3 regions of the Kitasatospora sp. NPDC101155 genome follow, and region 2 is predicted to be linked to each of the others. Evidence: riboswitches for the same ligand, from Rfam matches in the RefSeq annotation. Region 2 holds a riboswitch; each other region holds the start of a gene.
What was found. A riboswitch is a leader RNA that binds a small molecule or an ion and turns the genes downstream of it on or off. The one in region 2 is predicted to bind cyclic di-AMP.
Positions count from the first base shown of each region.

Region 1: another riboswitch for cyclic di-AMP. It lies ahead of ACIRYZ_RS36140 (peptidoglycan DD-metalloendopeptidase family protein); the one in region 2 lies ahead of ACIRYZ_RS05370 (NlpC/P60 family protein).
Region 3: another riboswitch for cyclic di-AMP. It lies ahead of ACIRYZ_RS02630 (transglycosylase family protein); the one in region 2 lies ahead of ACIRYZ_RS05370 (NlpC/P60 family protein).

Region 1 covers NZ_JBIWPN010000040.1:32,858-40,514, reverse strand. Annotated here, with positions in the region: gene ACIRYZ_RS36155 (RidA family protein) at 1-171, shown strand, start outside; gene ACIRYZ_RS36150 (DUF2470 domain-containing protein) at 404-1,123, shown strand; gene ACIRYZ_RS36145 (hypothetical protein) at 1,137-1,268, opposite strand; gene ACIRYZ_RS36140 (peptidoglycan DD-metalloendopeptidase family protein) at 1,451-2,419, opposite strand; cyclic di-AMP (ydaO/yuaA leader) riboswitch at 2,422-2,600, opposite strand; gene ACIRYZ_RS36135 (MFS transporter) at 2,913-4,451, shown strand; gene purB (adenylosuccinate lyase) at 4,459-5,889, opposite strand; gene ACIRYZ_RS36125 (MarR family winged helix-turn-helix transcriptional regulator) at 6,055-6,510, opposite strand; gene ACIRYZ_RS36120 (DUF3037 domain-containing protein) at 6,647-7,063, opposite strand; gene ACIRYZ_RS36115 (HipA family kinase) at 7,060-7,657, opposite strand, start outside.
Region 2 covers NZ_JBIWPN010000003.1:139,409-147,065, forward strand. Annotated here, with positions in the region: gene ACIRYZ_RS05350 (rhomboid family intramembrane serine protease) at 1-378, opposite strand, end outside; gene ACIRYZ_RS05355 (hypothetical protein) at 581-838, shown strand; gene ACIRYZ_RS05360 (NYN domain-containing protein) at 1,042-2,463, shown strand; gene ACIRYZ_RS05365 (NlpC/P60 family protein) at 2,664-3,701, shown strand; cyclic di-AMP (ydaO/yuaA leader) riboswitch at 4,039-4,192, shown strand; gene ACIRYZ_RS05370 (NlpC/P60 family protein) at 4,203-5,360, shown strand; gene ACIRYZ_RS05375 (NlpC/P60 family protein) at 5,588-6,634, shown strand; gene ACIRYZ_RS05380 (hypothetical protein) at 6,673-7,657, shown strand, end outside.
Region 3 covers NZ_JBIWPN010000002.1:12,230-19,886, reverse strand. Annotated here, with positions in the region: gene ACIRYZ_RS02645 (glycoside hydrolase family 13 protein) at 1-448, shown strand, start outside; gene ACIRYZ_RS02640 (LacI family DNA-binding transcriptional regulator) at 474-1,493, shown strand; gene ACIRYZ_RS02635 (hypothetical protein) at 1,590-1,790, opposite strand; gene ACIRYZ_RS02630 (transglycosylase family protein) at 2,037-3,290, opposite strand; cyclic di-AMP (ydaO/yuaA leader) riboswitch at 3,277-3,478, opposite strand; gene ACIRYZ_RS02625 (hypothetical protein) at 3,985-4,935, opposite strand; gene ACIRYZ_RS02620 (DUF397 domain-containing protein) at 5,493-5,756, shown strand; gene ACIRYZ_RS02615 (ATP-binding protein) at 6,074-6,613, opposite strand; gene ACIRYZ_RS02610 (helix-turn-helix domain-containing protein) at 7,032-7,657, shown strand, end outside.

The sequences.
Region 1 (7,657 bases), on a different contig from region 2:
GTGTACCTCACCAAGCGCGCCGACTTCCCGCTGATGAACGAGGTCTACGCCGAGTTCATCGAGGAGAACATCAAGCCCGGCGGCGTGAAGCCCTGCCGCACCACGGCCTTCGTGGAGCTGCCCCAGGAGCCCATGCTGGTGGAGATCGACGCCCAGGCCGTCGTCGCCTGACGCCCCGCGAAACCCCCGAGGGCCCGGACGCCGTCACGCGTCCGGGCCTCGCCGCACCCCACCATCCGCTTGCCACACCCCTGCGCGGACATTAGGTTAGGCTCACCTAACTATTAGGAGGTCCGTTCATGAGCGAGCGCAGCATGGGGGTCCCCCCGGCCGAAGGCTGGGGGAGAATCATCGAAAGGTGCGCGTGGGCGAATGCCCCTGCCGGGCGCAGCGAGGTGGGCGCATGAGTCTGCCCACCGGCGACGCCGAGGTGCCCGAGCCCACCACCGCCGAACGGGTCCACAGCCTGCTCAGCGCGACCTCCTCACTCACCGTCCGCGCCCTCGGCGAACACCACGACCTGGACACCCCGGTCTCCGTGCACGGCTCCCGACTGCGCCTGCGCGCCCCGCTGGACGCCCCGCTCACCGCGGCCGCCGCCGGAGCCACCGAGGGCCTGGCCGTCGTCCTCGACGTCACCGACGTGTCCCCGGTCGCCGTCCGCGACCGGATCCGCGGCCGCCTCACCCTGGCCGGCCGGCTGCACCTGGCCCACCTCGCCGACGACGGCCTCAGCGTCCACCTGCGCGTGGACGTCGCCCACGCCGTCCTCGCCACCCCGTACGGCACCGGCGCGCTCACCGCCGCCGACCTCGCCCTCGCCGCCCCCGACCCGCTGGCCCGGCACGAGGCCGCGCTGCTCACCCACCTGGCCGACGAGCACGCCGACGCCCTCGACCTGCTCACCGGCCTGCTCGACCCGGCCCTGCTCGCCGGGCACCCGGACATCCGCCCGCTCGCCCTCGACCGCTACGGCCTGGTACTGCGTCTGGACCACCCGCACGGCCACCGCGACGTCCGCCTGGTCTTCCCCGAACCCGCCGGCGACACCGAGGACTTCGGGCACCGGATGCACGAGCTGCTGGCCGCCGCCGAGCACGGCCTGCCCGTCCGCCGGAACTGACCGCGCCCGGGCGTCACCGCTCGACGGCGTCCTCCAGCACGATCCGCCCCATCCGCGCGTACCGCTCCGGCCGCCGGCGCCGGCGCGATCCCGACCACTCGAACTCCCCCGGAGCCGCGAACGGCAACGGCCGGCCCGGCTCCACGAGGGGTCCTCGCGAAGCCGGGCCGGCCCTGGGCGTGTCCCGCGCCCATGTCCACCGGTGCGGCGATCACCCGGTCGAGCGGTCACCCGACATGACCATCCCGGGCGGTCGATTCGCCCCGCACCAGCGGTGGTTCCTGAAACCCGCGGTCAGCGCGGGGTCCGAACAGGGTCTGCGCAGCGTCAGAGCGCGACGCCGTGCGCCCGCAGGTAGGCGACCGGGTTGATGTCCGAGCCGTACTCCGACCCGGTGCGGATCTCGAAGTGCAGGTGCGGGCCGGTCACGTTGCCGGTGGCGCCGGAGAGGCCGAGCCGCTGGCCGACGGTGACGGTCTGACCGATCTTCACACCGACCACGGAGAGGTGCGCGTACTGGGCGTACCTGCCGTCGGCGAGCCTGATCTCGACCTGGTTGCCGTAGGCACCACCGTTGCCGGCCTTCACCACGACACCGTTGGCGACCGCGCGCACCGGAGTGCCGGTGGAGGCGACGAAGTCCTGGCCGGTGTGGTGGCCGGAGGCCCACATCGAGCCGGCCACGCCGTAGGCCTCGCCCGGCACCGGGTTGGCCAGCGGAGCGACATAGCCGACGGTGGCGGCGACCGGGGCGGCGGTGACGGCCTTGGCCGGAGCGGCGTTCTGAATCTGGGTCTGGACCTGGACGCCCGGCTTGGCGACCTCGGTCTGAACCTGCACCTGAGCGTCTGCGGCAGCGGCGGCGCTCTGGGTGACCGGGGCAGCCGGAGCGGCCGGGGCCGCGGGCTCGGCCGGAGCGACCGGCTCGGCGGCCGCGTCGGCGTGGGCCGCGAGCGACAGCCACTGACCCGGGAAGATCAGGTTCGGGTCGGCGCCGACCACCGAGCGGTTCTGCTCGTACAGCGCGGGCCAGCCGCCCTCGACGTTCCGGGCGTCGGCGATCCTGGACAGGCTGTCGCCGCCGACGACGAGGTAGCCGTCGTGGGCGGCGGCCGGGGCGGCCGACACGGCGTCCACGGCGGCGGCGTGCTGCGCGACCGAGGCGGCCGGGGCATTGTGGGCCTGGGCACTCATCGTGGTCACGAGCGGCAGGGCGAAGGAGACACCGGTGACGGCGACGGCGATGCCGATGCGGGCGGCGCGGGGCACGGCGATACGACGAGCCTGAGCAGGCATGGGATTCCTCTCCGACGCCTGCGAGGTGAGCTGTCGGGTTCGGGCTGGAGCTGCCCGGCCGCATGCGCGGCTTCACCCCAAGCCGGTCCTGGACGTTCGCGCTGAACAGCGCGGACTCCGGTCCGGCGACTTACCTGTGGGTCCCCCGCTCCTGCCGTGCAGAGCTCAGTTCGAACCACTGGGCAGCGGCAGGACTCGGCGTTCCACCCGGTGGGTCCACCCAGGCTGGCTGGGTGGTCGCTGAACTAAAACCCATCCGTTCGGGTGAAGCAATGTCGATCTCTTGAACCAGCGACAACCCCCCGCGGCGCGGTCACCCTCCGCATGGCCCGCCGTACGGTGCGTACACAATCCATTCACTCGACGCCACTGATCCACGACGCTGCGCCGACCTCGGTGGCCCAGTGCGACCGTCCGCTCACGCACTGCCCACCCCGGACACACCGCCCGGTGACCCTTGTCACGTGCACCCTGCCGGGCGCAGGATCAGGCCGTGGCCACCTCAACGGCCGGCACCCTGCGCCTGGGCACCGCGCAGGGCCGCTGGGTTCTCCTGGCAACGGTGCTCGGTTCCAGCATGGCGATGCTCGACGGCACCGTGGTGAACGTCGCCCTGCCCCGGATCGGCGCCGACCTCGGCGCCTCCCTGGCGTCCCTGCAATGGACGCTGAACGCCTATCTGCTCACGCTGGCGGGCCTGATCCTGCTCGGCGGCGCGCTCGGCGACCGGTACGGACGGCGCAAGGTCTTCCTGATCGGCGTGGTCTGGTTCGCCGCCGCCTCCGCGGCCTGCGCCGTCGCCCCGAACATCAACGTGCTGATCGCCGCCCGCGCCGTCCAGGGCATCGGCGGGGCGCTGCTCACCCCCGGCTCGCTCGCCATGCTCCAGGCCGTCTTCCATCCTGACGACCGCTCGGCGGCGGTGGGCCTGTGGTCCGGTCTCGGCGGGGTGTCCGCGGCCATCGGCCCCTTCCTCGGCGGCTGGCTGGTGGATGGCCCCGGCTGGCGCTGGATCTTCCTGCTGAACCTGCCGCTGGCCGCCGCCGTGATCGCGGTCACCTCCCGCTACGTCCCGGAGAGCCGCGACGAGTCCGCCTCCGGCCGCTTCGACGTGCCCGGCGCGCTGCTCGCCGCACTCGCCCTCGGCGCGATCACCTACGCGCTCACCGCCGCCGGGGAGGGCCTGTCCCCCGCCGTCTGGCTCACCGGCGCGATCGGCCTGCTGCTCGGCGCCGCCTTCGTCGCCGTCGAGCGCCGCGCACCCGATCCGATGCTGCCGCTCGGACTGTTCTCGTCCCGGCTGTTCACCGCCGTGAACCTGGTCACCCTCTGCGTCTACGCGGCCTTCAGTGGGGTGTTCTTCCTGCTGGTGGTCCAGCTGCAGATCGTGTCCGGCTTCTCGCCCCTGGTCTCCGGCTTCGCCCTGGTGCCGATCACGGTGCTGATGCTGACCCTGTCGGCGCGCGCCGGCCGCCTCGGCAAACGGATCGGCCCGCGCATCCCGCTCACCGTCGGCCCGCTGCTCTGCGCCGCCGGGGTGCTGCTGATGCTGCGCACCGGCCCCGGCTCCTCCTACTGGGCGGACGTGCTGCCCGCCGTCGCGGTGATGGGCAGCGGGATGGCCCTGCTGGTCGCACCGCTGACCGCGACGGTGCTGGCCGCCGTCGATGTACGGCACGCGGGCATCGCCAGCGGCGTCAACAACGCCGCCGCCCGCGCGGCCGGCCTGCTCGCGGTGGCCGCCCTCCCGGCGCTGGCCGGCCTGAGCGGCGATGCCTACCGGGTGCCGTCCTCGGTGGACTCCGCCTTCCACACCGCGATGCTGATCTGCGCGGGTCTGCTGGTCGGCGGCGGGCTGATCGCCTTCGCCACCGTCCGGGGCAACGTGCTCGCCCCCCAGGAGCACCCGGTGGCCGAGCCGAACTGCGACTGGCCCTGCGCCACCACCACCCCGCCGCTCGACCCCGGACACACCAAGACGCCCGAGGGCCCCGCCACCGGAACGGTGGCAGGGCCCTCGTCGGACAACTGACGAAGCGTCAGAGGATGTCGGCCGGAGCGTACTTGGCCGCCTCCGGGTAGGCCGCCGCGACGGCCTCCACCAGGCGGACCACCTCGGCGACCTGCGCCCCGGCCGCACCGGTGAACGACAGCTTGTCGGCCAGCAGCGCGTCCAGCGCGGCCCGGTCCAGCGGGATCCGCTCGTCGGCGGCCAGCCGGTCCAGCAGCTCGTTCTCCCGGGCGCCCGCGCGCATGGCCAGCGCGGAGGCGACGGCGTGCTCCTTGATGACCTCGTGCCCGGTCTCCCGGCCGACGCCCGCGCGCACCGCGCCCATCAGCACCTTGGTGGTGGCCAGGAACGGCAGGTAGCGGTCCAGCTCGGCCTCGACCACGGCCGGGAAGGCGCCGAACTCGTCGAGGACGGTCAGGAAGGTCTCCAGCAGGCCGTCGAAGGCGAAGAAGGCGTCCGGCAGCGCGACCCGGCGCACCACCGAGCAGGAGACGTCGCCCTCGTTCCACTGGTCGCCGGCCAGCTCGCCGGTCATCGAGGCGTAGCCGCGCAGGATCACGGCCAGGCCGTTGACACGCTCGCAGGAGCGGGTGTTCATCTTGTGCGGCATCGCGGAGGAGCCGACCTGGCCCTCCTTGAAGCCCTCCGTCACCAGCTCGTGGCCGGCCATCAGACGGATGGTCTTGGCCAGGCTGGACGGCGCGGCGGCCAGCTGGACGAGGGCGGTGAGCACCTCGAAGTCCAGCGAGCGCGGGTAGACCTGGCCGACGCTGGTCAGCACGTTCTCGAAGCCGAGGTGCCCGGCGACCCGGCGCTCCAGCTCGGCCAGCTTCTCGGTGTCGCCGCCGAGCAGGTCCAGCATGTCCTGGGCGGTGCCGACCGGGCCCTTGATCCCGCGCAGCGGGTAGCGGGCGATCAGCTCCTCCAGACGGCGGAAGGCGACCAGCAACTCGTCGGCGATCGACGCGAAGCGCTTGCCCAGGGTGGTGGCCTGCGCGGCCACGTTGTGCGAGCGGCCGGCCATGACCAGCTCGGAGTGCTGGGCGGCGATGCTGGCCAGACGCACCAGCACGGCCACCGTGCGGTCCCGCACGTGCTCCAGGGACTGGCGGATCTGCAGCTGCTCGACGTTCTCGGTCAGATCCCGGGAGGTCATGCCCTTGTGGATCTGCTCGTGGCCGGCGAGCTCGCTGAACTCCTCGATGCGGGCCTTCACGTCGTGGCGGGTGATCCGCTCACGGGCGGCGATCGAGCCGAGGTCGACCTGGTCGATCACCCGCTCGTAGTCGGCGACGGCGCTCGCCGGCACCTCGACACCGAGGTCCTGCTGGGCCTTCAGGACGGCGAGCCACAGGTGGCGCTCAAGGACCACCTTGTGCTCGGGGGACCACAGCTGGGCCAGGGTCGCCGAGGCGTACCGGGAGGCCAGGACATTGGGGATCTGGGGCTTCGCGCTCACGCTTCGCAAGCCTAACAGCCGAGGTCACGCCGATCGTCGGCGGCTGGGGCGGCCGGGCCGGATTCCGAACACGCCCCGGACGGACTCGCCGTTCCGCTCGCCGTTCCGCTCGCCGAACCGCCCGCCCCCGTCGGCACCTTGGCCGTCATCGCGCCGGGCGACCCGCTACTGCTGCGCGCCACCCGTCCGACCGGCCAGCACCGGCAGGACCTGGGCGCAGATCGAGTGCAGGGCGACCCGCTGCTCGTCGGTCATCGCCTCGAAGGCCTGGTGGGTGCGGGCCATCTCACCGCGGATGCGGTTCAGGATCTCCCGGCCCTCGTCCGTGATCACCACGATCTTCACCCGGCGGTCACCGGCCGCCGCCTCGCGGTTGGCCAGGCCCAGCGACTCCAGCCGGTCCACGATCCCGGTCACGTTCGACGCGTCGCAGCCCAGCCGCCCGGCCAGCGCCCGCATCGGCACCGGCTCCTGCACCGAGCCCAGCGCCTTGGCCTGCGAGGAGGAGAGCCCGTGCCGGGCCGCGGCCGCCGCGAAGTCCTGGAAGTACGCGGCACCGACGGCGGCCAACGCCTCCATCAGCTCGGCGTTGGTCGGTACGGTCGTCGTCGTCGAACCCATGGGGCCAGCGTACGACCCAGTGCTTCAGTAACTCAAGCTTTGACCACGGCAACCGTCGGCGAGTCGCCTCACAGTCCAGCCATTCGGAGCAGGATCACAGCGGATCGGCACCGCATCGCAGCGGATCAGGACCGGATCAGAGCACCAGTTGGTCGAACAGCCGCCGCAGTTCCGCGTCCGGGTTCGCGGTCAGCCCGGTGTGCACCGGCCCCGGCTGGACGATCGCGCTGCGCGGCGCGGTCAGCCAGCGGAACCGCTGCCCGGGGCTGTCCGAGGCCGCCGGACCGGCCGACGGCCCACCCAGGCAGACCGCCTCGATCCCCTGCAGCGCCCGCCGCACCCCCTGCACGTCCGCCACCGGGTCCAGCGCCAGCAGCCGGGCCTGGTCCAGGTGGGTCCGCGCGGCCAGGTGCGCGCTCTGCCGGCAGTACAGCAGCACCCCGACGTTGACGCACTCACCCCGCTCGACCCTCGGCACCGCGCGGATCACGGCGTACTCGTAGTCGTACAGCTCCACGACGGCCGGCAGCCCGGCCGGCAGCGACTCGGTCACGCGGGCACCTCCGGCAGCCAGTCACGCGGACCGGCCAGTCGCTCGGTCAGCTGGGAACGGTACGCAGCGCGTACCTCCTCGGGAGAGTCGAAGCCGAACTCGTCCAGCAGCCAGACCTCGGGGATCTGCGCCACCGCGGCCTCGATCGCCGCCTCCGCGAGCGGTGCCAGCGCCTTGTCCGCCGCCGCCAGGTCCGGCCGGGCGCGCAGCAGCGCGTGGTCGGAGGCGTCGTACGGACGACGCACCCAGGCGGCGGCGCCCGGCCAGTTGTGGTGGAAGATCAGGCTCGCGCCGTGGTCGATCAGCCGCAGCCCGCCGGTCGCCACCAGCAGGTTGGGGTTGCGCCAGGAGCGGTCGACGTTGCCGATCAGCGCGTCGAACCAGAGCACCTGACCGGCGAGTTCGGGGTCCACGTCGAAGCACAGCGGATCGAAGTTGAGCGCGCCGCTGACGAAGGCCATCCCGAGGTTGGTGCCGCCGCTGGCCCGCATCTGATCCTGGATCTGGTGGTCCGGCTCGCTGCGCGCGAGCACCGGGTCCAGGTCGACGGTCACCAGCTCCGGCACCGGCAACCCGATCCGCCGGCCCAGTTCC
Region 2 (7,657 bases):
GAGGAAGAGCAGGTTGCCCAGCAGGTGCAGCCAACCGGCGTGCAGGAAGAGGCCGGTGAGGGCGGACACCGCCGGGTGCTTGCCCGGGGTGGGGGCGGCCGGGCAGCCGGGGACGGGGTCGGGCGCCTCGGCGAGCTGTTCGGCGGTCAGCGGGTGTCCGGTCAGCAGTTCGACCGGGACGGCGCCCCAGCGCTGCTCGTACCTCTGCTCGGCGCAGAGCCGGGCCTGGCCCCGGCCGTACAGCGGGTTGAGCCCGGCGGCGGGGCCGAGCAGGAAGACCAGGGTGTTGACCGCGATCAGGGCGTAGGTGACCGCCCGGGCGGGCACCGCCGGGCGGCCGTCCCGCGCGTCGGTGTGGTCGGGGGCCGCGAGCGCCATGCGGCCAAGCATCCCTCCGGACGGCGCAGGTGACACGGCGGTTTACGGCAGGTGGACTAGCCCTCACTGTTCCGGGAACCGGTGGTCGTGACGGTTGCCTCAGGCAATAGGCTGGGGGCGGGCATTCCCGCCTCCCGCCGCCGACGCCGGGGCTCCGGGGGGAGCGCCTAGCCCACCCAGGGACCAGCCGAGAGGATCCCCGATGACTGTCCCCGCTCTGACCGCCGAGACGCGCTGGCGCTGCACGCTGTGCAGCAACCTCACCCGCTTCGACGTGACCCGCACCGCGCGGGTGACCGAGTTCCTGCACTTCGACCTGGCCGGCGAATCCAAGGTCGAGGAGACCGAGGTGCTCAGCGAGACGATCGAGTCGGTGCGCTGCCGCTGGTGCAACGCGGTGGACCAGGTCGAGCTGGTGGCCCGTCCCGGCGCCGAGGGCGCGGAGGCCCCCGCCGCGTAGGGCTGATCCCCGCCGGTGCGGCGGACGGTGCGCGACGCGCCCGTCCGCCGCACGGGACAATACAGACAAGACGCACGGAGCGTGACGACAGGGGCGGCCGCGGCCGCACCCGCTGGACCAGGATCGGAGCCGAGGACGTGGTGGACGCAGCGAAGGAGCCCACCGAAGCGCAGGGGCTTCAGCCCGCTGCGCCGGCACCGGAGCTGGGCGCCGAGACGGTCCCGTCGGAGACCCCTCTCACGGAGACCGCTGAGTCCGGTGACTCCGGTGACTCCGGTGACTCCGGTGATGCCGACGCCGCTTCGGAGCTTGCGGTCGAGAAGCTCGACCGGCCGCTGCCCGAGGGGGTGCGCCGGCGGGTGGTCGGGCTGGCCTCGGACGCGCTGGGCGGGCTGCCGCCCGCGGAGCTGCCGCAGAGCCTGCGTCAGTACGTCAAGTTCACCCCCGCGCGGCGCGCCAAGTACGCGGCCACCGCGCTGGCGGCGGCGCTGGAGTCCGAGCCGGCCTTCCGGGTGCGGATAGCGGAGCGGCTGCGGCTGGGCCAGCCGGATCTGGTGAAGGCGCTGGAGTCGGGCACCGTTCCCAGCGCCGCCGATCCGATGGACGTCGCAGCCGCCGCCTACCTGGTGCGTTCGGCCGGCTGGAGCCGGCTGGTCGCCGAGGCCGGCGAGGAGGCCGAGCGGGCGGGCGCCGAGGACGCGGCCGCGGAGGCCACCCGGCTGGTGGAGAAGCTGCAGGCCGAGCTGGCCGAGGTGCGGGCGGCCGCGCGGACCGACCTGGACCGGCAGCGCGCGGAGTTCGAGGGCGTCCGGCGGGAGGCCGAGTCGCTGCGCAAGAAGGTGCGCTCGCTGGAGAGCGACACCCGCCGGGCGCAGGCCGAGACCCGGCGGGTGACCGGGGAGCTGGAGGCCGCGAAGGCGCAGGCCGTGACCGAGCGCAGCGCGGCCGAGAGCGAGGCGCGGCGGCTGCGGCACCGGGTGTCCGAGCTGGAGAACGCCGCCGAGCAGGGTCGCCGTTCGGCCCGCGAGGGGCGCGGCGTCGAGGACATGCGGCTGCGGCTGCTGCTGGACACCGTGCTGCAGTCGGCGCAGGGGCTGCAGCGGGAGCTGGCGCTGCCGGTCTCCCAGATCCGCCCGGCGGACCTGGTGGAGGCGGTGGTGCCGGGGGCGGCCTCGCCGCACGACGTGGCCCGGCGCGGCCTGGCCGAGGACGATCCGGCGCTGCTGGACCAGCTGCTGGCGATCCCGCAGGTTCACCTGGTGGTGGACGGCTACAACGTGACTAAGACCGGCTATCCGACGCTGCCGTTGGAGCAGCAGCGGATCCGGCTGCTGGGCGGGCTGGCGATGCTGGCCCAGCGCACCCAGGCGGAGGTCACCTGTGTGTTCGACGGGCAGGACCTGGACGTTCCGGTGATCATGGCGCCACCGCGCGGGGTTCGGGTACGGTTCAGTCGGACCGGGGAGACCGCGGACGAGCTGATCCGTCGTCTGGTGCGGGCCGAGCCGCAGGGCCGTCCGGTGGTGGTGGTGTCCACCGACCGGGAGGTCGCGGAGGGCGTGCGGAAGGCGGGCGCGCGCCCGGTGGCCTCGGTGCTGCTGCTGAACCGGCTGGCCCGGCCCTGACCTCGGGTCGGACGGTGTGAAGTCCGGGCAGTGTCCGTTTTGCGAGGGTGTGCGGATCCCGTGAAGTCAGCGTGGGGGCCGGAGTTCACGCCTTCGGGGGAGTGGCAAAACGGATAGATCTTCACTAGGGTCTGGCGTCAAACCTATTTTCCGGAATCTCATCCGATCAGGTGAGTCCGATGGAAGAAGGAGCCGGTCCCTTGGCCTCCCACCGCCGTCCCAAGCAGCCGAGCCGCGCGCGGGTCTCCGTGCTCACCGCTGCCGCTGCGACCGCGGTCGCCCTCTCCGCCCAGGTGGGCGCGCACGCGGCGCCGCAGCCGAGCAAGGACGACGTCAAGGCGCAGATCGACCAGCTCCAGCAGGAGCAGGAGCAGGCGGCGGAGAAGTACAACGGCGCCAAGGAGCGGGCGGACCAGCTCCGCAAGCAGGCCGACCAGCTGCAGGACCAGGTGGCCCGCAGCCAGGACCAGATGACCCAGCTGCAGACGGGTCTGGCCGAGGTGGCGGGCGACCAGTACCGCACCGGCGGCATCGACCCGTCCGTCCAGCTGATGCTCTCCTCCGACCCGTCCGGCTACCTGGAGAAGGCCTCCAGCGTCCAGCAGGCCAGCGCCAGCCAGACCGAGGCGCTCAAGGGCCTGCTCGACCAGCAGCGCCGGCTGGACCAGGAGAAGGCCGAGGCCGCCGCCGTCCTGTCCTCGCTGGACTCCACCACCAAGGACCTGAACCAGGCGAAGTCGGACGTCAACCAGAAGCTGAAGGCCGCCCAGGACCTGCTGAACTCGCTCAGCGCCGCCGACCGCGCCGCGCTGAAGGCCCAGCAGCAGCAGGACGACCGCGCCTCGCGCGGCACCGCCCGGGTCGACCTCAGCAGCCTGCCGCCGGCCAGCGGCTACGCGGCCGTGGCCGTCGCCAAGGCGATGAGCAAGCAGGGCTCGCCGTACGTCTGGGGCGCCACCGGGTCGAGCACCTTCGACTGCTCGGGCCTGATGGTCTGGTCGTACGCCCAGGCCGGCGTCTCGCTGCCGCGCACCTCGCAGGAGCAGGGCGACGTCGGCACCCGGGTGCCCTCGCTGGACCAGGCCCAGCCGGGCGACCTGGTGATCTACGGCAGCGACCGGCACCACGTCGGGATGTACATCGGCAACGGCATGGTGGTCCACGCGCCGCACACCGGTGACGTGGTGAAGGTGATGAAGGCCGACGCGATGCCGATCAACACGATCCGCCGGGTCTGACGCCCCGACACGCCCGAAAGTCCGGGTTCCGGCCCTGTGATCCGCGCCACCCTCCTACCGGGGGTGGCGCTTCGGGCTTGTCTGTTCCGTGGTCGGCCGGCGGGACCCGATCAGCTTTGCGTGCGGTGGCGATCACCATCGGTCATTTTCACAAAAGAACACGGGCAATCTTCCGTCTTTTTTCTGACAAGGATTTGAACGGATCACGGTTCAGTTACTAGGGTCGTGCCCCGAACCACCGACTGTCGATCACCCAGCCTGGGTGGCGGCGGTGGTTACCGTCGAGTTCGCGAAACAGCGGGGCAGGTCGAAGCGACTGTCCGACAGGGGAGCCCAGTGGTCGGGGGTGCTGCGGAGCGGAGCCGGGGAACCACGTTCCTCCGGGGTGAATCGACGCCAGGTCGGCCGGTGGAACGGCCGTGAGGCGTCGTAGGGCATGCTTCCGGCCCGAACCCGTCAGCTCACCCGGTAGGCGGCCGTAGGAAGAAGGAGTCCGCCTTCGTGGCGTCCCATCGTCGTCCCAAGCCCGCCAGCCGCGCCCGTGTCTCGATCCTGACCGGTGTCGCCGCGGCAGCCGTCGCCCTCTCCGCGCAGTCCGGCGCGCACGCCGACCCGCAGCCGACCAAGGACCAGGTCAAGGAGCAGGTCGACCAGCTCAACGGGCAGGCCGAGCAGGCGACCGAGAAGTACAACGCCGCCCAGGAGAAGCAGCAGGCCCTGGAGAAGCAGGTCTCCGGCCTGCAGGACCAGGTGGCCCGGCAGCAGGCCCAGGTGACCGACATGCAGGGCGGGCTCGCCGAGATCGCCGGGGAGCAGTACCGCAACGGCGGCATATCCCCGACCGTCCAGCTGATGCTCTCCACCAGCCCGGACAACTTCCTCAACCAGGCCGGTGCGCTCAACCAGGCCGGTGACACCCAGAAGAACCAGCTGAAGCAGCTCCAGGAGGAGCAGCGCAAGCTCGACCAGGACCGCACCGAGGCCCAGGGCAAGCTCGCCGAGCTGGAGTCCACCACCCAGCAGCTGAAGACCTCCAAGGAGGAGGTCCAGAACAAGCTGAAGGCCGCGCAGGACCTGCTCAACACCCTGACCGAGCAGGAGCGCCAGGCGATCCGTCAGGCCGAGGAGAAGGCCGCGGCCGACGCCAAGGCCCAGGCCGACGCCGCCGCGAAGGCTGCCGCCCAGCAGCAGGCCGCCGCCGACCGTGCCTCGCGCGACAGCGGCCGCACCGACATCAGCTCGGGTTCGGGCTCCTCGGGTTCCGCCACCTCCTCCTCGCCGGTTGCCAAGCCGGTCGCCCCCGGCAGCTCGCACGGTGCCGCCGCGCTGGCCGCCGCCGCGAGCAAGGTCGGCAGCCCGTACGTGTGGGGTGCCACCGGCCCGGGCTCCTTCGACTGCTCCGGCCTGATGGTCTGGGCGTTCAACCAGGTCGGCGTGTCGCTGCCGCGCACCTCGCAGGAGCAGGCCGGCGCCGGCACCCGGATCGGCTCGGACATCTCCCAGGCCCAGCCCGGCGACCTGCTGATCTTCTTCAGCGACGCCCACCACGTCGGCATCTACGCGGGCAACGGCCAGGTGCTGCACGCGCCCAAGCCGGGCGCCTCGGTTCGCTACGAGGCGGTCTCCAACATGCCGCTGGCCTCCATCGTGCGGGTCTGATCCCCGCCCAGGCCGTTTCGGGCCCGGTCCTCCACCGCGGAGGGCCGGGCCTGCGGCTTTTCCGGCGGCTCGGGCGGATGTCCGATTAGGGGTCAAATATTCGGGTTGGGAGGGGTTTGGACTCGCTTGCCCGGACTCGCTAACGTCTGCCACCGGACTCCCGCTCGACGGCCGCCCATTGGGGCGCGGCCGCGGGGCCGCGCCGCAGGATTGGAGCCGCTGCCGCCATGTCCGTGCACCGTCGTTCCCAACTGCTCGCCCGTGCGCTGGTGCTGACCGCGGCCGCCACCACGGCCCTGAGTGTGACGGCCGGCGGCAGCGCCCAGGCCGCTCCCGGCGCACCGGGCACGCCCGACCTCAGAGACGTCAAGGCGCAGGTCGAGCAGCTGTACGACGAGGCCGAGCGGGCGTCCGAGAAGTGCAACGCCGCGCAGGAGGCGCAGAAGCGGCTCCAGAGCGAGACTGCGCTCCTGCAGGGCGAGGTCGCCGCCGGCCAGGACCAGCTCAACCAGCTGCGCGGGGACCTCGCGACCGTGGCCGGGGCGCAGTACCGCGGCGGCGGGATGACCCAGACCGCCCAGCTGATGCTCTCCAGTGACCCCGAGTCCTACCTCGCCCGCGCCCGCACCCTCGGGCAGGCCGCCGAGCGGCAGCGGGAGACGCTGCACGAGCTGGCCAGCCGTCAGCGCAGGCTCGACCAGCGCCGCACCGAGACCGCGGGCAAGCTCGCCGAACTGGACCAGGCCCGGCGCTCGCTGGCCGAGAACAAGCAGCAGATCCAGCAGCGGCTGGCCAAGGCCCAGAAGCTGCTCAACAGCCTGGGCGCGGCCGAGCGGGCCCGGATGCTCGTCCAGGACGCCAACGACGCCGAGCGGCGCGCCACCCGCGGCACCGACCGGCTGGACCTCGGCACCACCCCGGCCGCCTCCGAGCGCGGGGCAGCCGCGCTGGCCGCCGCGGTGCGGATGATCGGCTCGCCGTACGTCTACGGATCCACCGGGCCCCGCGCCTTCGACTGCTCCGGTCTGATGTACTACAGCTGGCGGCAGGCCGGAGTGACCCTGCCGCGCACCTCGCAGGCCCAGGCTTTCGCCGGGCAGCGGATCAGCCTCTCCGAAGCGCGGCCGGGAGACCTGGTGATCTTCTACCGGGACATGCACCACGTCGGGATGTACGCCGGCGGCGGGGTGATGGTGCACGCCCCCTACCCGGGAGCCAAGGTGCGGTACGAGAGCGTCAACGCGATGCCGGTCGCGGGAGTGGTCCGGCTCTGAGCACGACGACCTCCGACCCGGCCGACATACCCGGACGCGTGCTGTCCCGGCGCGCCGCACTGCTGCTGGCGGCCGGCGGGCTGACCCAGCTGTCGCTGCCCCCGGCCGCGCCGCCGGCCCCCGGGCGGCCGGCCGACCAGCGGGCAGAGGTGGCCGATCTGCTGGCGGCGCGGGCGCGCTCGCTGCCCGCCCGGTCCGGGCTCACGGGGGCCGAGGCGGTCTACCGCAACCTGGTGCTGTCGCCCGATCAGGGGTCGTCGGCGGCCGACGGGCCGGACCGGCTGACCGCCTCCGTCGAACTGGCGGTGCGGATCGCCGGCTACGACGAGTACCCGGTGGTGTACCCGCGCCGGATCGCGCTGGTCCGGGAGGCGGGTGGCTGGCGGGTCGAGCGGGAGGAGGCCGCGAGCGGGCCCCCGGCGCTGTGGGACCTCGGCCCCGCCCGTACCGCCCCCGGCGCGCACTGCCTGGTGCTCGGCCTGGCCGAGGGGCCGGACCCGGCCGGGCTGGTCGCGGTCGGGGACAAGGCGGTGCCGGCCGTCAGCGCGGTGTGGGGCGGCGCCTGGCCGGGCCGGCTACTGCTCGAACTGCCAGCCACCGAGACCCAGTTCGCCCGGCTGCTGGAAGCCGACCCGGCGGGCTGGACGGGCATGGCGGCGGTCACCGTGGCCGCCCCCGGAGCGCCCTGGCACACCCCGGCGGACCGGGTGGTGGTCAACCCCGAGGCGTTCGGGCGGCTCAGCGACTTCGGCCGGCAGGTGGTCGTCACCCACGAGGCCACCCACGTCGCGACCAGGGCCGACACCCGGGCCTGGACCCCGCTGTGGCTCTCCGAGGGCGTCGCCGACTGGACCGCCTACCGGGACTCCGGCCGCCGCCCCCAGCAGATCGCCCCCGAGCTGGCCCGGGACGTCGCGGCCGGCAAGCTGCCCACCGCGCTGCCCGCCGACGCGGACTTCACCGCCGGTGCCACCGGCATCGCCCAGGCCTACGAGCAGTCCTGGCTCGCCTGTGACCTGATCG
Region 3 (7,657 bases), on a different contig from region 2:
GGACCCGTCCTTCTTCCGCCAGGCCGGCCAGGACGGCTACCGCGACGGCTGCCGCGTCCCGATCCCGTGGTCCGGCACCGAGGCCCCGTACGGCTTCGGTCCGGTGGCGGGCGGGCCGTCCTGGCTGCCGCAGCCCGCCGAGTGGGCCGCACTCAGCGTCGAGGCGCAGACCGGCGACCCGACCTCCACCCTGGAGCTGTACCGCAGCGCGCTGGCCGTCCGCCGTGCGCAGCCCGACCTGGGCGCCGGTACCGAGGTCGAGTGGCTGGACGCCCCCGAGGGTGCCCTGGCCTTCCGCCGCGGCTCCTTCGTCTGCACCGTGAACACCACCGGCGAGCCCGTGCGGATAGCAGCGCCCGGTCGACTGCTGCTCGCCTCGACCGAACTCGTGGTGGACGGCGGCGAGACGGTGCTCGCTCCGGACAGCACCGGCTGGTGGGCGGTCTGACGTGGGTGCAATAGGCTCTGGGCCCGTGACTACGGCGCGACTCTCAGACATCGCGGCGCAGGCGGGGGTCAGCGAAGCCACCGTCTCCCGCGTGCTCAACGGCAAGGCGAACGTCTCCGCCGCGACCCGGCAGACCGTGCTGGCGGCGCTCGACGTGCTCGGCTACGAGCGGCCGACCCGGCTGCGCCAGCGCAGCGCCGGGCTGATCGGGCTGATCACGCCGGAGCTGAGCAACCCGATCTTCCCCGCGCTGGCGCAGGTGATCGAGCAGGTGCTCAGCCGGCACGGCTACACGCCGGTGCTGTGCACCCAGACGCCGGGCGGGTCCACCGAGGACGAACTGGTCGAGATGCTCGTCGACCGGGGCGTGGCGGGCATCGTCTTCGTCTCCGGGCTGCACGCCGACAGCACCGCCGACCACGACCGCTACGCCCGGCTGGCCGGGCGCGGGGTGCCGTTCGTGCTGATCAACGGCTACAGCGAGCGGATCGACGCGCCGTTCATCTCGCCGGACGACCGGGCCGCGATGTGGATGGCCGTCCAGCACCTGGCCGAACTCGGGCACGAGCGGATCGGGCTCGCGGTCGGGCAGCGGCGGTACGTGCCGGTGCTGCGCAAGATCGAGGGCTTCACGGCCGCGATGCGCGAGGTGCTCGGGCGCAGCCAGGAGGAGGCGGAGGAACTCGTCCACCACACGCTGTTCAGCGTGGAGGGCGGGCACGCGGCAGCCGGTGCGCTGCTCGACAAGGGCTGCACGGCGATCGTCTGCGGGAGCGACATGATGGCGCTCGGGGCGATCCGGGCGGTGCGGCAGCGCGGGCTGTCGGTGCCGCAGGACGTGTCGGTGGTCGGCTTCGACGACTCGCCGCTGATCGCCTTCACCGAGCCGCCGTTGACCACGATCCGCCAGCCGGTCGAGGCGATGGCCACGGCGGCGGTGGACGCGCTGCTGGAGGAGGTCGGCGGGAACGCCGCCCAGCGCGGGGAGTTCATGTTCCAGCCGGAGCTGGTGATGCGGGGGTCCACAGGGGCCTGCGCGCGCTGACCCCGGTACCGGATGGCGGTGCTCGACCGACGGGCCCCGGAGGGCGGTTGCTCTCCGGGGCCCGTCGGCGTGCGTCTGCTCGACCGTGCTGTCCGGTCAGCCCTCCTGGGTGGCCGGGCGGTCGGCGGTGAGCCGGTGGCCGTCGGCCGCGTCGCCGGTCCGGGTCTCGGTGCGGCGGCCGCGGGCCAGGTAGTCGCGCAGGATCAGTTCGACCGCGTCCTGCGGGCTCTTGGTGCCGGAGAGCAGCATCGCGTCTATCGCGAGGTTCGCGTCGAGGGTGACGGTGACCTGGGCCATGGTGATTCCTCCTCGGGTGCAGAGCAGCAGCATGCCCGTCGGGCCGGGGTTTCACCATGCGAATACGCCGGAACCCCCGGGGAGGAGCGACCAGACTCTCCCCGGGGGTGGCGGGTGGTCAGCGTTCGGACGACGGCTGACAGATGTTGAAATCTGTTATCTGAAATCTGCTACCTGTCAGCTGTTCTCTGTTGTCCGTCAGCTGTGGGCCCGTGGCCCGTGCGCCCGTGGCCCGTGGGCCGTTGCTCAGACCCGGCCGGCGAAGTCCGGGGCCCAGTTGGCGATGGTCTGCTCGCGCACGCCCGAACTCGGGTTGGCGGCCTCGACGTACTTGCCGCCGCCGATGTAGATCGCGACGTGATACACGCCGGAGTTCTGGCCGTTGTTCGACCAGAACAGCAGGTCGCCCGGCTGCAGGCTGTCCAGCGAGACGTGGGTGCTGGCGGCGGCCTGGTCGGCGGCGACGCGCGGGATGTTGATGCCCGCGGCGCGCAGCGCGGCCTGGGTCAGGCCCGAGCAGTCCCAGCCGCCGTTGCCGGTGCCGCCGTAGACGTAGGCCTGGCCGACCTTGGACTCGGCGAAGGACACCGCGGCGGCCATGCTGCCGGTGGCGGCCTGGGCGGCCGGCTTGGCAGCCGGCTTGGCAGCCGGCTTGGCGGCCGGCTTCGAGGCCTGGGTCAGGGCGGTCGGCTTGGCGTTCACGACACCGCCGTTCGCGGCCTGGCCGGCCTTCTGGGAGCGGTTGAACCAGCCGAAGTCCGAGCCGGAGGTGGACGAGGAGGACTTGTCGGCCTGGGCCTTGACGCCGTCACCGAAGGTCAGGTGCTGGCCCGGGTAGATGGTGTTCGGGCCCTCGGTCAGGGTGGCGCGGTTGAGGTCGTACAGGTGCTGCCAGCCGCCCTGGACGTTGTTCTTCGCGGCGATCGAGGACAGCCAGTCGCCCTCGACGACGGTGTAGTCGGTGGACGACTGCGCCTGCTGCTGGGCGGGCGCGGCCGGCGTGGCGGGCTTCGCGGCCGGGGCCGGGGCCGGGGCCTGGTTCTGCGCGGGCTTGGCGGCAGGCTTGGCGGCCGTGCCGGCGGAGGTGTCGACGGCGGCCGGAGCGCCGCCCTTGGTGAGGCCGGCCTGGACCGAGCAGACGGGCCAGGCGCCGGGGCCCTGCGAGGCGAGGACCTTCTCGGCGATGGCGATCTGCTGGTCCTTGGTGGCCTGGTTGGCCTGCGGGGCGTACGCGGTACCGCCGAAGGCGGCCCAGGTGCTGGAGGTGAACTGCAGGCCGCCGTAGAAGCCGTTGCCGGTGTTGATGCTCCAGTTGCCGCTGCTCTCGCACTGGGCGACCTTGTCCCAGGTGGCGACGGGGGCGGCGTTGGCGGTGCCGGTGGTGAGGCACGGGACGGTGAGACCGACGCCCGCGACGCCGAGGGCGGCGATCACGCGACGGGTACGGCCGGACAGGCGGGTGCCGTTGGTGGGCAGCATGAAGACGCGGTCCTCTCCCACGCCTGCGAGGTGAGCTGTCGGATTCGGGCTGGAGTTGCCCGGCCGCGCTGTGGGCGCGGCTTCACCCCTAGCCCTGGACCGTTCCGAGGAACGGCCCGGGGCGACTTACCTGTGGTTCCCCCGCTCCTGCCGTGATGCGTTTTCGCGCTGCCAGGACATCCGACGGCAGGACTCGGCGTTGCGGATGAACTGGGTTCGTGTGGTCACGAACGAGGAGCACGTTAAGCAGACTTAAGTTCAAACTGCAAATATCTGTGATGCGCATCACGGTTTAGCGGAAGCTGCCAAATCGGACACGAATCATGATCGTAAATGATCGTTTTTCGGCAATGTCGCTGTGGATTCCCGCAATTGTCTCCGCTTCAGAAGTGAAGTGACGGAGCGTGGAAGCGTGTGGTGGCGCGCCGATCGTAATAGGGGAGTGGCCGTGAATCGAGCGCCGGAATCCGGCCCGGCATTTCCTCCAAAAAGCGACAAAACGGACATTATGCTCTATCTTCTGATATCGCTCATACCTCCCGTAATTCCCCTGCTCGGACAAGCTGCGGGCGAGCCGAAGGCGGGGGCGGGCGGAGGAGTGGCGGAAAAGGGCGAGCCGCGGGGCAGGCCGACGGCAAGCCGAAGGGCCCGGAACGCGATCGTTCCGGGCCCTTCGGTACGCGGGAGGGTGCTAAAGGCGGTTGCGGGCGTCCGGCTAGGCCTCCACGGGCCCCTGGGCGGCCGCGTGGGCGCCGCGGGAGCCCTCCTCGGCCCCGGCGGCGGCCGCGGCCTCCGCCTCGGCCTGGGCCAGCTCCTCCGGCGTCGGCGTCGGCAGTGCGGCCAGGTAGGTGGAGGCGATCAGCTGGCCGACGGTCGGGTAGGCGCCCAGCGGCGCGGCCGACGGGCAGCCGGTCTCCTCGGCGGCCGTGGCGAGCAGCTCCGAGTCCGCCTCGGGCCCGATCACCAGCGGGGCCAGCGCCGGGCGCTGGGAGCCGGTCTCCTTGAGGTGGTTGACGGCGTCGGCCACCGAGCCGGGGACGTCGAGCGCCGCGGCGACGACCGGAACGGCCAGTCGGGCGGCCAGCAGCACGCCGGTGATGCCGGCCGCGGCGGCCGCGTCCGCGCCGCCGACGGTGGTCAGGACCACGCCGTCCGCGGCGGTCGCGATGGCGAACAGCCGGGCTCGGTCGGCCCGGGCCAGCCCGGCCTCGGACAGCCGCACGTGCACGGCCTCGGCCAGCAGCGGGTGCGGGCCCAATGTGTCGGTGACGGTCGCGCCGTACTCGGCGGCGAGGGCGTGAAGCCCGGTCAGGAAGTCGTGCGGCCCGGGTACCAGCGGCACCACGACGGGCGCCGCCAGGCCGGCCTCGGCGGCCTCGGCCAGCAGCTCGGCGACGGTGCGGTCGTCCTCGCTCTCGCTCTCGGCGCCGTCGGTCGGGAGGTAGCCGACCGCGGCCCGGACGCCGGCGTGCTCGCTGCGGACGATCGAGAGCAGTTCCTCGACGACCGAGCGGGACTCGGGCCCGGCGGTCGCGGGTACGGCGAGCACCAGGGCCGGCGAGCCGGTGCGGATCTCGGGGCGCTCGGGACGGCGGTGGCGCCCCCGCGCACGGGAGCCTGGAGTACGGACGGGCAGTGGCGCGCCCGGGATGGCTGCGGTGCTCATGTCGGAGATCGTAGGACATCGGCCCGTCAGGCCTGCAGTCGGCTGCCGTACGGGTTTCGGGTGGTCGCGGTGCGAAGGTCGTGTCTCCGCCGTCGCGGTCCGGGCGGTTTGCCTACAATCCGGACATTCCTCGCCCAACCCTCGGGTGGACGCCCGCAGTTGCCCTGACGTGTCCCGTGGGGCGCCGCGTTGCACCTGTGGCACGTGAGATGTCTCACAGTCGAAGGGCGACCTGACGGAGGGTCACGGCGGTGCGACTCCCGGCATTCGAAGATCAACATTCAGCGGGGGGCCGCTCACGGCCGGTTATCGAATGCTCGTCGATTCAGTCGGCTATGTCCGTTTACGTACCGTCAGGAGAAGGGTCCGCGAAGAGTTCGAGACCGCCGATAAAAGGCCTCGTGCACCTGCAATGTCCCGTGCTGATGCACGTGCACTGCGGCTATCATCGCGTCAAGTGAGGCGTTGTGCCGGACCGGTACGGGGCCGGTCCGTTCGTTCGACGGTGCCGGGGCGCCGCGCTGGACGACAACTCCGGAGCTCTTCGGGAGACTTCTATGCACGACTCGCAGGACACGCACAGCTCGAACCACACCTACAACGGGATGGCCGCCGCCGACCTCGAGGGGGTGGTCTGGCAGAAGAGCCGGCACAGCAACTCCCAGGGCAACTGCGTCGAGTTCGCGGCCCTGCCCGGCGGCGACGTGGCGATGCGCAACTCGCGCTTCCCGGACGGTCCGGCGCTCATCTACACCCGGGCCGAGATCGCCGCCCTGCTGCTGGGGGCCAAGGACGGGGAGTTCGACCACCTGGCGGTCTGACCGGTCGCCGCTTCACCACCGGGGGGCCGTCGTGGGTGCTGACACCACGACGGCCTTTGTCTTTTCCCCGCGGGCGCTCCCGCGGGTGGGGTCGGGTCGGGGCGTACAGGGTCGAGTCGTGCCCGGCCGGGGCCTGTAACGCGCGGGCCCGGATCTCCGGCGCGTGGGCCGGGGCCTGTGACGCACGGATCGGAGTGCCCGGCGCGAGGTGCCGGTGCCGGAGGCGGTCCGGCGTCGAAGGGTCCGAGGGACTGGCGGAAGGGCTCGGGGTGTGGTCCTCCTGGGGCGTTCCCAAGCCGGCCGCGCGCCGCACGGCGCTAGGCCGAGCGCCGGTGCCGTCCACCGATTTCGACACGTCCGTCGAGTCCGCCGCCCTGGGCCGGCTCCGCCTCGAACATGGCCCAGACGACCTTGCCGCTGCCCAGTGGGTGCCAGCCCCAGGAGCGGCTGAACGACTCCACCAGGTGCAGCCCGCGGCCGGATTCGGCGACGAAGTCCGCCTCCCGGGCGACCGGTCCGATGCTGCTCGGATCGCTCACCGCGCAGACCACCTGGGGTGCGCGGTGCACCAGGCTTATTCGGATCGGCAGCCGTCCTTCCGGGGTCGGCTGTATGGGAAAGTCGTACTCGCCCAGGCAGCCGCCCGACGGGTCGGGCCGTGCGCCGATCGCATGTCGGAGCGCGTTGGTCACGAGTTCCGAGGCCACCAGCGCGACATCGTCGAACAGCTCCATCAGGCCCCAGTGCTGAAGAGCGGTCCGGGCGAAGTCGCGCGCGGTTCTCACGGCTTCGAAGCGAGGAGCGAGCGTACAGGTGACCACATGGGGGTCAACCGCCAAAGCCGTACCGGTGCTCATGAAGAGCTCCTCCCATAAGGGGGCGGACACGGCTGGACCCGCCGGGGTCATGCCGGTCACCTCCGACTCGCTCGGCCGCTCGGCCGCCCCCTCGACCAGGCGCGCGCGCACTCGAACGCCCGGTGGCGCGGGGGACGCCACCGGGTCGGTGCACGGAGTCGCGCGTGGGGTCGACGCGGAGCCCGCGGGATTGCCAGGGATGTGCAGGTGCACGTGCACCATGGTGGTGTGCGCTCACTGCAGATGCAAGAGTCGATTCACGTGCAGTCGCACTATTGGCATATGCAAGCGCCGAATGCACGTGCATCCTGGTGTGCGGAGTGCAGAACTGATAGGAACATCCGTCAGTATCGGCACCGTGAGCGCTCAACTGATGGCAGACTGTGCGCTGTTTGCCCTAGGTGGAGGTTTCGACCGCATGACCACAGTTCAGCCGGGCGGCGGCTCGATGGTCCGCCGGATCCTCCTCGGCTCCCAGCTGCGCCGCTTGCGCGAGGCGCGCGGCATCACCCGTGAGGACGCGGGCTACGCGATCCGCGCCTCCGAGTCCAAGATCAGCCGCATGGAGCTCGGCCGCGTCAGCTTCAAGGAGCGCGACGTCGCCGACCTGCTCAGCCTGTACGGCGTGGACGACGGCCTGGAGCGGGAGGCCCTGCTCGGGCTGGTCCGCGAGGCCAACAAGTCCGGCTGGTGGCACAGCTTCAACGACGTGCTGCCGGGCTGGTTCCAGACCTACGTGGGACTGGAGGAGGCCGCCCAGCTGATCCGCACCTACGAGGTGCAGTTCATCCCCGGACTGCTGCAGTCCGAGGAGTACGCACGGGCGGTTTTCGGCCAGAGTCGGCCGGTCATCAGCGAGGAGGAGGTCGAGCGGCGGGTCAGCCTCCGCCTGCGCCGCCAGAAGCTGCTGACCGAGGGCACCAACCCGCGCCTGTGGGCGGTGATCGACGAGGCGGCGCTGCGCCGGCCGGTCGGCGGGCCCAAGGTGATGCGCGGTCAGGTGCAGTACCTGATCGACGTCGCCGAGCAGGCCAACGTGGTGAT